2 regions of the Undibacterium sp. TJN19 genome follow, and region 2 is predicted to be linked to the other one. Evidence: predicted binding sites of a transcription regulator. Region 2 holds the regulator's gene; the other holds the start of a gene.
What was found. The regulator sigma-54, encoded in region 2, starts transcription at its own class of promoters, with help from an activator protein. The targets are predictions, from matches to a motif close to TGGCANGNAANCTGCTTT.
Positions count from the first base shown of each region.

Region 1 (6,410 bases), on a different contig from region 2:
CGATCAATTCCTTGACGACATCACCAAACACCGTGGTGGCCCGCTCTGAGCGGCCCTGATGGGTAAATGTCAGGTTGCGGTGATTCAAGCCCATTAAGTGCAATACGGTCGCCTGCAAATCATAGGTGTCGACTACGCCGCTTGCTGCACGCAGACCAATTTCATCCGTTGAACCATGGGTATAACCCGCCTTGGAGCCACCACCCGCGATCCAGGTCGTGTAACCCCACGGATTATGATCACGACCGTCACCGGTCTGCCCATACGGGGTACGGCCAAATTCAGAAGTCCACACCACCAGCGTGCTATCGAGCAAACCACGTGCTTTCAGGTCAGCCAGCAAGGCACCGATAGGTTTATCGACCGATTTGGCCATGACTGCGTGGTTTTTTTCTATGTTGTTATGGGCATCCCAGCTACCATAGGTCTTGTCATTCGAGCCTGAAATCACATGGACAAAACGTACGCCACGTTCCACCAGGCGTCGTGCGCGCAAGAGATTGGTGCCGTAATCCTTGCTGGCGTCGTCGTCAAGGCCATATGCGGCCTTGGTTTCTTTGGATTCTTTACTCAAATCAACTGCTTCCGGGGCAGATGACTCCATGCGATAAGCAAGTTCATACGAGCGGTTACGCGCCTCCAGTTCACTGTCAGATGGATAGTGTGACGCATGCTGGGCATTCAATTTACGGATCAGGTCCAGGGTGTTTTTTTGTTCGGCAGATGAGACCAGCGATGGCCTGTCCAGATGCAGGATAGGTGAGTCCCCCTGGCGGAAAACCGTACCCTGATACGTCGCCGGCAAAAAGCCGGAACTCCAGATCGTCTGACCACGGCCACCACCGCTATTGTCATAGCCCGTTGGCAAGACGACGAAGCTGGGCAAGTCAGGATTGGCGCTACCCAGGCCATAAGTAATCCAGGCCCCCAGTGCGGGGCGGCCCGGGGTAAGGGCGCTGGTATGCAGTTTCAATGAAGAAATGACATGGGTGCTGCCTTCAGTCTTGCTGCCTTTGATGAAGCAGATATCATCCGCCTGCTTGGCAATATTTGGCACCAGGTCCGAGAACCAGGCACCGCTTTCGCCGTACTGCTTCCATGTACGTTTGGTCGCATACAGGGCACCCACACCACCATCGGTCGCTGTCTTGAGGTTTTTGGAAAACGAGTCTGGCATGGGTTGGCCTGCCAGTTTGATCAGGTCAGGTTTGTAGTCAAACAAATCCAGCGTGCTGGGCGCACCTGCCATGTGCAGCCAGATGACGGACTTGGCCTTCGCCGCATGATGGGCGACTTTCAAAGCCAGCGGGTCATCGAATGTTGCAGCCTGTGCGCTTGACAGCAAGCCACCACCCAGCAGGCCGCCGGCAGTGAGGCTGCCCAGACCCAGCCCACCCAAGCCCAGTCCTGCATGTGACAAAAAGTCGCGGCGTGATTTATTGGTCATAATATTTCCCTTATTTTCATCAATTCGTATTTGCTTGTTTGCGTAAGTTTTGCGTAATTTTTGAATGCTCTTTATTCATCCGGCTTCAGAACCGATAACTGAATTCATTCGAATTCGCCGCCGCATGGACCAGACTGAGGAAGGCAGCTGCTCTTGCCTTATTCAATTTCTGTGCGTCATCCTTGGCAGCCTGCGGACTATTGCTGTCGGCATCGTCTTCGCTTTGCGCAGATTTTGGTTTGGCCTGCTTTTGTTTTTCCAAAAATTCCAGGAAGGCGATTTTTTCAAAACGGTCTGCGGAACGTCCATAAGCAGTTTTATAAAGCTTGTCGATGTTGTTTCTCAGTTCAGGCGACTCGCCAAAACCTTCTGGCACACCTACTTTCTTGCCATCAGCAAGCTGCTTTTTGGCGATTTTTTCTTGACTGTCGAGGAAACTCAGCAAAGTCGCTTTCTCGGTTTTATCCGGTAAGCGGGCATACAGGATCTGGTACAAACGATCGATTTGTGCAGATTCATTATTGCCAGCCTCACGCAAGACCCTGCCTGCCAGCGCCTGAGACCACTGAAACACCAGGTCACTATTGATCAGTGCCAATGCCTGCGGTGCGGTCGTGGTCACGTCACGTTTGCTGTGTACCAGTTGCGGATTGGCCATATCAAAGGTTTCGAGCAGCGGATAAGGAATATTCCTGCGGGTGAACACATAGACACTGCGACGGTGGTAGTCATGCGGGTCGGTCGAGGTAAGCCAGGCATTGCCGGCATTGAAGTTGCTCGGTACAGGTGGCAATACCGATGGCCCGCCCAGCTTTTCTTCCAGCAGGTCGGAAGCAAGCAATAAGGAGTCACGTATCTGTTCTGCATCCAGGCGCAATCTTGGGAAGGACGCCAGCAACTTGTTGCTCGGATCGGTTACCTTGGTGTCTTCGCGTTCAGCAGATGACTGACGATACACATTGGACAGCAGGATCTGGCGCTGCAATTTCTTGACGCTCCAGCCTTCCTTGATGAAATTGCTGGCCAGATAATCCAGCAATTCAGGATGGCTGGGCTTGGTTCCCATCTTGCCAAAATCACTGACGGATTCAACAATGCCACGGCCAAAATACTGCGCCCAGACACGGTTCACAAAGACACGCGCAGGCAAAGGATTGGTCGTACTGGTCAGCCAGTTTGCCAATGCGCTACGACGGCCGGACGAGGTGACAGTCGGCACGATATTCGGTTTTTCGCTGGTCAGCAGTGACAGGAAGGCCGGCTGTACTTCTTCGAGATGTCTGTCATAGATGCCATTCGCCAGCACATAGGTCGGCGGAGCCTCTGCATGACCAAGCTCAGTCATCGCCGAGATATAACCAGGATGCTTGGGTTTGATGTTATCGAACTTTTTCAGTTCAGCTTCAAGCTTCTGGTATTTCTCGTAACCGTCTTTGTCCTTGGTCTTAAGCTGGTTAACAGCATTGCGGGTGCGCCCCTGCATGGTCCACAGGTTGCGGTGATAAATCCAGCGGTCATAAGCAGTACGTTCACTCTCCGGCTTGGTGATCGATTCGCGCGTGGCCGGTACAAAGCCCAACAGACGGTCAGCTTCTGCCTTGTCGATGATGGGACGTATCAGGTTCTCCTGCTTGTCGTGGATGTCCTTGGTCGCCGCTTCCCACTTCGCCAGTTTCAGTTCATATTCTTCCTTTTGCTTGCCGGTCGCAGCGATGATGTCGTCGCTGGCACTGGCATTCACAAAGAAGGATTGCAACTGGTAATATTCTTTTTGCGAAATCTTGTCGAACTTGTGATTGTGGCAGGCAGCGCAACCAACCGTGGTTGCGAGGAAGACCGAGCCAACGGTATCAGTCAGGTCAGTCGCAATTTCCACCTGTTTGAGATTAAGGTCACGGGCATTGACTTCGTCAGGATAATTGCGCAGGAAGCCCGTGGCAATCAGGGCCTCCTGGTTGCCGGGGAATAATTCATCGCCTGCCAGTTGTTCCTGTATGAAGCGGTCATAAGGCTTGTCTTCATTAAATGCCTTGATCACATAGTCACGATAACGCCAGACGTTTGGACGCGTACCATCGGCGTTAAAACCGTCACTGTCAGCATAACGGGTCAGGTCCAGCCAGCGGCGGCCCCAGCGTTCACCATAACGGTTTGATGCCAATAACCTGTCCACCAGTTTTTCATAGGCCTTGGAGGATTTGTCGCTGGCGAAAGCCTGTACTTCTTCAGGCGTGGGTATGACACCCCAGGTATCCAGCGTGGCACGACGGATGAAGCTTGCCCTGTCGGCATCAGGTGATGGCTTGATGCCCTTGGCCTCCAGCTGGGCCAGGATGAACGTATCGACCGGGGTATGTACCCAGCTTTTTTGCTTGACTACCGGCAGCTCCGGATTTTTCAAAGGCTGGTAAGCCCAGCCCTGGGCAACAGCTGCCTGGGTCTTGGTCTTGATCTCGGTAATGGCTTTGCCTTCTTCTGCGGCACTGAGACTGATGGCAGTACCAGACAATGCCAGTACGATGGCAAGTGCAAGTGGCTTATACATGGCGGCTTCCCTGCTGATGGTCAGTTTTATTCATGAAAACGCTCCCTGAGAATAATGAGTAAACAACGATTTTCACTATCAATAGCAACTATCGCGCCATCATCAAAGACAACTTTAGATGAAACATAAGTCATTGATAAATATGGTATTTTTAAAAAACGTCAGAACATGGAAAAATTTATCGCTGCTTATTTTTCAAACATCGGTGAGATGTTCTGCTGATTTAAAACCAAGCACCTGCCGCAATCTGCTTCAAGTCCAACAGGGGCCGTTTTATCGGCGCAAAATGCAAAACCCCAGGCTTAAACCTGGGGTTTTGTGTTCTGCGGAATTAAATTAAAGCTTGCCGCTTAGGGTAATGCCTATCCAGCGTGGCACTGCTGGCGTAATGCTATTCCAGGTCTTCAGCAAAGGTGTATTGTCATTGAAGGCATTCTTGACCACCAGGCTCAGGTCATACGACTGATTGCGGCTGCCTATGCCGATGGCGATATCGGTGATGCTTTTTGCCGCTACCCAGCCATAGTCGGACAAGGCATTATCCGAGTTATATTTGCTGCTATACAGGGTATTCGTACTGGCATGGAATTCCCTGTTGCCGAAAATCGGCAGGCGGTAATCTATGCCCACGTTGAAGCTGAATTTCGCAGCACCTGGCAAAGCCTGGCCCGACACATCACGATACGGTGCTGCCCCACTATAGCCATTTTCGACTGGCTGGGCAGAGTTGGCGAAGCTCTTATAGCGCGCATCATTATAAGCACCGGCGAAACGAATCTGGGTATTTGGCAAGCCGCTGTACACACCATCGACTTCCAGCCCCTGCGCCCTGACCTTGGGGACATTACCGGTGGCAGAGGTGTAGTAGCTCGTACCATCATTGTTCAGATTGGTGGTATAGACATCCAGCACACGCACGGCTTGCTGATAGTCCTTGATATCCATGACGAACAAGGCAGCATTCAAAATCAGCTTGTTGTCGAGCAGGGCAGATTTCAGGCCAAGTTCAAATGCACTGGTTTTTTCAGCCCTGACCAGATTGGACACGCCATTGGTGACCTGGGATATGCCTGCCTTTTCACCATATTGCCACGATGCATAGCTGGTGACATTATCGTTAATCTTGTAGGAAGGACTGATCACGAAAGCTGGCAAGCCACCTTTGAAAGCTTCGGCCTCTACCGGATTAAATACCACGCCTATCTGCGACTGGCGTATGGCCTTGGCAGCGGCAACCTGGGCTTTCTGTGTTGCACTGAGATTGTTGTAGGCAGTCCCTGCCGCTCCAGAAATCGTGCTACCGAAATACTTGTTGGCAGCCACATCAGCCAGGGCCAGCTGGCTGGCCGTATTGCCTGCATTCAGCAGCCCCGCACTGTTCGACGAGAAGCCACCCAGTTGCACGCCATTGACAGCGACCGGGTTTAATTCAGCTGCATTGCCATAGTCTTTCAGCAGGGTACTGGCAACGTTTTTCCGGTTTTCATAGGTATAGCGGGCACCGGTGGTCAGCGTGAAATCATCGCTTAAATGCCAGTCAGCCTGGGCAAATGCGGCAGCGCTCTTATTGCGGATCTTTTGCAGGCCAGCCGGGCTGTTAAAGGACATGGACAAAGAATCCAGTGAATTTTGCATGAGATAGCGGCCAGCAGCGTCCTTGTCCAGCGTGCTGTACTGGCTGGCCGAGGCGAACCAGGCACCGGCATCATTGCCCCATTGGCGGCGATAGTCAGCGCTATTGTTCACGTCCAGAAAGAACAAACCGGTCTGGTAATCAACTTTGCCACCAGGTTGCGAGGTAAGACGGATTTCCTGGCTGGCCTGGCGATAATCATTCCAGAACCCGCCTGAGTTACGGTAGATATCAAATGGCGTACCCTCATCATTGACCGCATTGAAGTGATAGTCTTTGTAGGCTGTAATGGAAGTCAGGGTATGCGTACCGAGGTTCCAGTTCAATTCAGCTGATGCCCCGTTGCTGCCTGAAACCAGCGGGCGCTGATAATCATTGTTGACGGCATTCTGCCCGCCGCCGTTGAGGTAATCATTCAGGTAAGTGTAACTGGCTTGCTGCGTGAACCAGCGACGTCCCAGACGTACGCTGGCATCTGTGGTCAGTGTATTCACGCTGCCGTTTGCATAGGTCGTCGGCGTAGGGGTATTAATGGTGCGCCCATTGGTGGTCTCGCCAGCACGTGGCTGGGCATCAAAAGCAATGCGGGCGCTGAAGTCCTTGGTCGGTGTCAGCAGGAACTGTACGCGGCCAGAAACCCTGTCCTTGTTCGTATAGGTAATGTCCTTGTTGTACAGGTTTGCGATGTCACCAGCGCCTTTGCTCACGCTCAGGGTACCGCGCCATGCCAGCAAATCATCAATGATGGGGCCACCGGCAGAGAAGCGCCCCTGCACCGTATCATT
Region 1 is NZ_JBMPPL010000004.1:246,437-252,846, reverse strand. Features, by position in the region: gene ACO0LH_RS14660 (DUF1501 domain-containing protein) at 1-1,447, opposite strand, end outside; gene ACO0LH_RS14655 (DUF1549 and DUF1553 domain-containing protein) at 1,533-3,992, opposite strand; gene ACO0LH_RS14650 (TonB-dependent receptor domain-containing protein) at 4,329-6,410, opposite strand, start outside.
Region 1: the regulator sigma-54 is predicted to act here: its motif matches at 4,074-4,091, upstream of ACO0LH_RS14655 (DUF1549 and DUF1553 domain-containing protein).

Region 2 (6,410 bases):
CCAAAAAGGGCATGGCGATGACAGCCGTGGTCGATCACAACCAGCATATCGTCGGCATCTTCACCGATGGTGACTTGCGCCGCTTGATGGATGGCACACGGGATTTTACGCAATTGCAGATTGCCGATGTCATGCATGACAAGCCACACCGCATACGGCCTGAACAATTAGCCGTGGAAGCTGTCGAAGTCATGGAAACCTATCGCATTAACCAGTTACTGGTGGCAGATGATGATGGCAGGCTGGTGGGTGCCTTGCATATTCACGACCTGACACGCGCCAAGGTGATCTGATGACGAGCGCAATCGACATGGCACGCCAGGTCCAGCTGATGATTTTTGATGTCGATGGCATATTGACAGATGGCAGTCTGCATTTCGGGCCGGATGGTGAAATGATGAAAACCTTTAATGTCCTTGATGGCCAGGGCATTAAATTATTACAGCAGGCGGGTATTGCCACGGCCATCATCAGCGCCCGGCAATCTGCCATTGTCACCAGACGCGCGACAGATTTGGGCATCCCGCATATCCGTCAGGGCATACATGATAAAAAATCAGCTTTCCTGCAATTGATTGCCGATTTGAACCTGCCTGCCAGTGCCTGCGGATTTATTGGCGATGATGTCATTGATTTACCGATACTGATGCGTTGCGGCTTTGCCGCCAGTGTGCCCAACGCCCATGCTGAAGTAAGACAGCGTGTGCACTATGTCACCACGGCTGGTGGTGGCAAAGGGGCGGCCAGGGAAATATGTGATTTCATCTTGCGGGCGCAAGACAAATACGAACTAGCTTTACAAAATTATCTTTCATGAAACATCATTTAACCATAGACCGTTTCCGTATCTGGCTGGCAGTCGTCATGCTGGGCGTCATCACGCTGGGCGCCATCTGGGTCATGGAAGTGGTAAGGCGTAATGCCGGTGATGAACAAAATCGTTCTTCCGCCAGGGCCGCACCCGATTATTATGTCGAGAAATTCAATTTCATACGGCTGTCCAACAATGGCAAGGCCAATTACCATGTCACCGGCGAACGCCTGATACACTTGCCCCGTAATGACAATATAGAAATTACACATCCGCAAATTAATAGTTTTGATGAAAACCGTACGCCTTTGCACTTGCGTGCAGAGCTCGCCGTTGTTTCACAAAAATCAACCACAACTTCGCCCAAACGCGAACATGATGAAGTGCATTTATATGACCAGGTCAGCGTTGAACGCCCTGAGGGATTGAATTCACAATTCATGCGGCTGGAAACAAATTATTTGTTGTTATTGCCAGATGAAGACCTGATCAAAACCGACAAGCCCGTCTTTGTAAAAACCAGCACGATAGAAACCACTGCGGTAGGTATGCTCGCCAATAATGCTACCCAGGAACTGGATTTATTGAGTAAAGTAAAAATGCATTTAAAGAGGCGTGTGAAGTCCGCTCCTCTTCCCATAAAATAAATAAATAGAAAGCAGAACATGAGAATGAAACCCATTTTTTCTGTGCCTGGCTTGCGCAAATTAATCGGCCTTGGATGTATGGGCCTGGCCCTCACCTCAGCCCATGCAGAAAAAGCCGACAGCCTGAAAGACACATTGATTGAAGCCGGCAGCACACAGAGCAAGGGACAGAAAGGCGTCCATGTTTTATCGAATGGTGTCCTGGTAACGAGAGGTACGCTGGTGGTCAAAGCTGAAAAAGCCGTACTGACAGAATCACCAAGTGGTGATCAGTTTGTCGTACTGAGCAGTGGCAGCAATGGCAAGGTCACGTTCCGGCAAAAACGGGATGGCGGTACCGATCTGTGGGTTGATGGCGAAGCTGACCGTGCCGAATATGATCAAAGTACCGAGGTCGTGAAATTTATTTCCAAGGCAAAGATACGCTACCTCGAAGGTAAAAAAGTCACCCAGGAACAAGAGGGTGAATATCTTTCCTATGACAGCAAAAACGATGTCTTTGATGGTGCCAATTCAACCAGCGGCAAGCATGTCGATGGCGATGGTCGTGTCAAAATAATTTTGCATCCAAAAACTGAAAAACAGGCCAATTAAGATGACGGCAATTGCTAGTACGCTGCTCGTCAAAGGGCTGCAAAAACGCTATGGCGCGCGCCAGGTAGTACGTGACGTATCGCTACAAGTGAAAAGCGGCGAAGTCGTTGGCCTGCTCGGCCCGAACGGTGCGGGCAAAACAACTTCTTTCTACATGATCGTTGGCCTGGTGCCATCGGACGCAGGTGACATCACGATAGATGCTGTCAATATATCTCAGTTACCCATCCATCAAAGGGCGGTGCTGGGCTTGTCATATTTGCCGCAGGAAGCTTCAGTATTTCGCAAGCTGACAGTCGAAGACAATATCCGCGCTGTTCTGGAATTACAGAAAAATGCCCACGGAAAATTTCTTTCGACCAAAGAAATCGATGAACGTCTCGATGCCCTGCTGGCGGATTTACAGATTGAAAAAATTCGTGAAAGCCAGGCCTTGTCGCTATCTGGCGGTGAGCGCCGTCGTGTGGAAATCGCACGTGCGCTGGCGACCAATCCCCGCTTTGTTTTGCTCGACGAACCCTTTGCCGGGGTCGACCCGATTGCCGTCATCGAAATCCAGCGCATTGTGCGCTTTTTGAAAGAACGTGGCATCGGCGTGCTGATCACCGATCACAATGTGCGTGAAACCCTGGGCATTTGCGATCATGCCTACATCATCAATCAGGGTGCTGTACTGGCAAGTGGCAAACCCGACGACATCATACAAAATGAATCCGTGCGGCGCGTCTATCTGGGGGAACACTTCCGGATGTGACGGGAATCATCATGAAACAAAGCCTGCAACTACGTACTTCCCAGCATCTGGCATTAACGCCCCAACTGCAACAATCGATACGGTTATTGCAGCTCTCCACTTTGGAATTACATCAGGAACTGGAAACCCTGCTGACAGAAAACCCCTTGCTTGAGCGTGTCGATGACCCGCTTGACCATGCTGTACGTCTGTTGGCCGATGGTGCCATCAACACCAGCAGCAGTGCCGCGGATGCCGGCATGGAAGCGCCAGCCATACGCGAAGAAGCAGCCGCAAGCACAGAGCAAAACCAGGAAGCTGAAGCCCCTGCCAGCAATGACACCATGAGCACCAATGAAGACGACTGGAGCTTCGATGATGGTCACCATGGCGCAGCAGCCAGCGATGATGAAGATGGCCGCCCACAACTGGGCGCAGCGCAAACTACCTTGCGCGAACACCTGCTGGAGCAAATGCGCCTGAACCTGCGCGAGCCACGCGACCGTGCGCTGGTAGAGCTGATGATCGATGCACTCGACAGCAATGGTTATCTGACTGAAACCCTGGATGAAATCCATGCCAGTTTGCCATTGGAATTGTGCATAGAACCGGAAGAGCTGGCCTTCGCGCTCAACATGCTGCAAAGCTTTGACCCGGCAGGTGTGGGTGCGCGCAGCCCGGCAGAGTGCCTGGCCTTGCAAATCAGGCGCCTGCCCAGGATTGCTTTCGTGACACGCCGCCTTGCACTAAATATTGTTGAGACACAACTCACTTTATTTGCACAACGGGATTTCACGAAATTAAAGAAAATACTGGACTGCGATGATGAAGATTTGCGCGATGCACAAACTGTCATCAGGCAATGCAAACCCCGGCCAGGTATCGCCTTTACTGCCGATGATTCAGACTATGTCGTGCCCGATGTCATCGTCAGAAAGTCAGGGAATGGCTGGCAGGTGCTCTTGAATCAGGATGTAATGCCAAAGTTGCGCGTCAGCAGCATGTACGCCAACATCATGAAACAAAACCGCGGTGAAAGTGGACTTGGTTCACAATTGCAGGAAGCGCGCTGGCTCATCAAGAACATGCGGCAACGTTTTGATACCATTTTGCGCGTTGCACAAGCGATAGTTGAAAGACAACGTAACTTTTTCACCCACGGTGCAGTTGCCATGCGCCCCCTTGTTTTGCGCGAAATTGCTGATACACTAGGATTACACGAGAGCACTATCTCACGTGTAACAACCCAAAAATACATGCTGACCCCACATGGCATGTTTGAGTTGAAGTATTTTTTCGGCAGCCACGTCGCGACGGAAACAGGGGGAGAAGCATCTTCCACCGCGATACGGGCACTCATCAAGCAATTGATAGGAGCAGAAGACCAGAAAAGCCCACTCTCTGATAGCAAAATTGCAGACATGCTGGGTGAACAGGGCATGGTAATTGCCCGACGGACAGTTGCCAAATACCGTGAAGCCCTCAAAATCCCCCCAGTGAGCCTGCGTAAATCTTTGTAAGTAGTCCTTGTAATCACGGTTTGAATTGCTATATATGATTTAGCTCAATGTTATTTGAACGCAAAGAGCTTTTCGTAATGGCAAGCAACATCACTATAGGAGCACAGTATGAATCTCACAATCAGTGGACATCACGTCGAAGTAACTCCTGCAATTCGTGAATATGTACATACCAAGTTAGAGCGCATCAGGCGGCATTTCGACCAGGTCATTGATATCGCCGTCATCCTGACGGTGGACAAGCTCCGGGAAAAGGAAAAAAGGCACAAAGCAGACATTAATTTGCATATCAGCGGTAAAGATATCCATGTTGAAAGTCTGGCACACGATCTCTATGCAGCGATTGATACGCTGGTCGATAAACTCGATCGCCAGGTCATCAAACATAAAGATAAAATACAAAGTCACCAGCACGATGCGATCAAGCACATACCTGATCCGGCGTCAGCCCAAGACGTGTAAGCCATAGCCCTGATCGGGCTGATGGCATCCAAAACAAGGACGCGAAAGGCGTCCTTTTTGTTTTCTTGAGACCTTATTGATGCTTTATTGACTCATCGTTGAGCCGTCACCAAGCATGGCAAAGTCATCATTTATATACATTATTCATGTTGACTGAGTCATTGATTAGCGCCAGACAATCCGTCGCATTCGCACAATCAGAAAATTTCTTTGCGCTATTTCTGCATATGCTTATACATCTAGTGACGTGCACTGCCTGCAAAGTTAGAATAACAGCTTCGTCCCTTACCCTGCATAGCGAATCACCATGAGCGAATTTGTACTCACTTCCGTCAAGAACCATATAGGCTTCATCACACTCGACAGACCCAAGGCGCTGAACTCGCTATCGCTGGACATGGTGCGGGCGCTGACCACGACCCTGCTGGCATGGCAAAACGACGCCAGCGTACGTGCGGTGTTTATTCATAGCAGCAGCGAAAAGGCTTTTTGCGCCGGTGGCGATATCCGTTTCTTTTATGATGTGGGCACGGCAACACCCAAGGGTGATTCTGCCCTGCTGGAAGATTTTTTCACTGAAGAATACGCTTTAAATCATTTGATTCATTTTTACCCAAAACCCTATATCGCCCTGATGAATGGCGTGGTCATGGGTGGTGGCATGGGCATCGCCCAGGCGGGTGAAGACTGCCGTCTGCGCATCGTCACCGAACGCACCAAGATGGCCATGCCGGAAGTGAATATCGGCCTGTTCCCGGATGTTGGCGGGGGTTATTTCCTGTCGCAGGCCCCGGGCGAGCTGGGCACCTATCTGGGATTGTCAGGTGAAATCATTACGGCAGCTGATGCCTTATACGCTGATCTGGCAGATGTCTTTGTACCGACATCCGGGATACCGGCTTTACTGGGTTTGCTGGAGCAGACAGATGCCGCGGATATACGTGTGGCCATACGTGAATTTGCTGCACCGTTCACAGCACAAATACAGCCAGAGAACAGCAAACTGGCAATACAGAGAGATGTGATAGACCAGGATTTCAATGGTAATAGCGTTAAGGCCATCTGCGAAAAGCTGCAAGAAAATAATGCCGAATTTGCACAACAGACCCTGGCGGTGATGCAGAAGCGCTCTCCCTTGCTGATGTCAGTCACGCTGGAGCAGTTGCGCCGCAGTGCTGCCATGTCAGTCTCTGACTGCCTGCGCATGGAAAGAAATATGGTACGCCATTGTTTCAAACATGGTGAGGTACTGGAAGGCATACGCGCTCTGGTGGTAGACAAAGACAATACGCCACGCTGGTCGCCAGCAACATTGGTAGAAGTCAGTGCAGAACAGATAGCCGGTTTCTTTGCTGAGGTATGGCCAGCACATGCGCACCCTTTGCGTCATCTGGCTGGCTAGGTAGCCATACCGGCAATACAGGCAATACAGACATTCATACCGCCGTCAAAAAAAAGGGGACAGCATGCTGTCCCCGTTTTTTTATCTGTAGAAGAATCATGCATCAATGTTGCGCGCCGCCCCCCAGATAAGCGGCTTTGACCGCAGGATCATTTTGCAGGCTGGCAGCGGGGCCGTGTACTGATATCTTGCCGTTTTCAAGTACATAGCCGTAATCCGCCACGGCCAGGGCAGCAGCGGC
Region 2 is NZ_JBMPPL010000001.1:684,882-691,291, forward strand. Features, by position in the region: gene ACO0LH_RS03195 (KpsF/GutQ family sugar-phosphate isomerase) at 1-293, shown strand, start outside; gene ACO0LH_RS03200 (KdsC family phosphatase) at 293-817, shown strand; gene lptC (LPS export ABC transporter periplasmic protein LptC) at 814-1,458, shown strand; gene lptA (lipopolysaccharide transport periplasmic protein LptA) at 1,477-2,052, shown strand; gene lptB (LPS export ABC transporter ATP-binding protein) at 2,054-2,806, shown strand; gene ACO0LH_RS03220 (RNA polymerase factor sigma-54) at 2,818-4,305, shown strand; gene hpf (ribosome hibernation-promoting factor, HPF/YfiA family) at 4,414-4,767, shown strand; gene ACO0LH_RS03230 (enoyl-CoA hydratase/isomerase family protein) at 5,075-6,169, shown strand; gene ACO0LH_RS03235 (ABC transporter ATP-binding protein) at 6,273-6,410, opposite strand, start outside.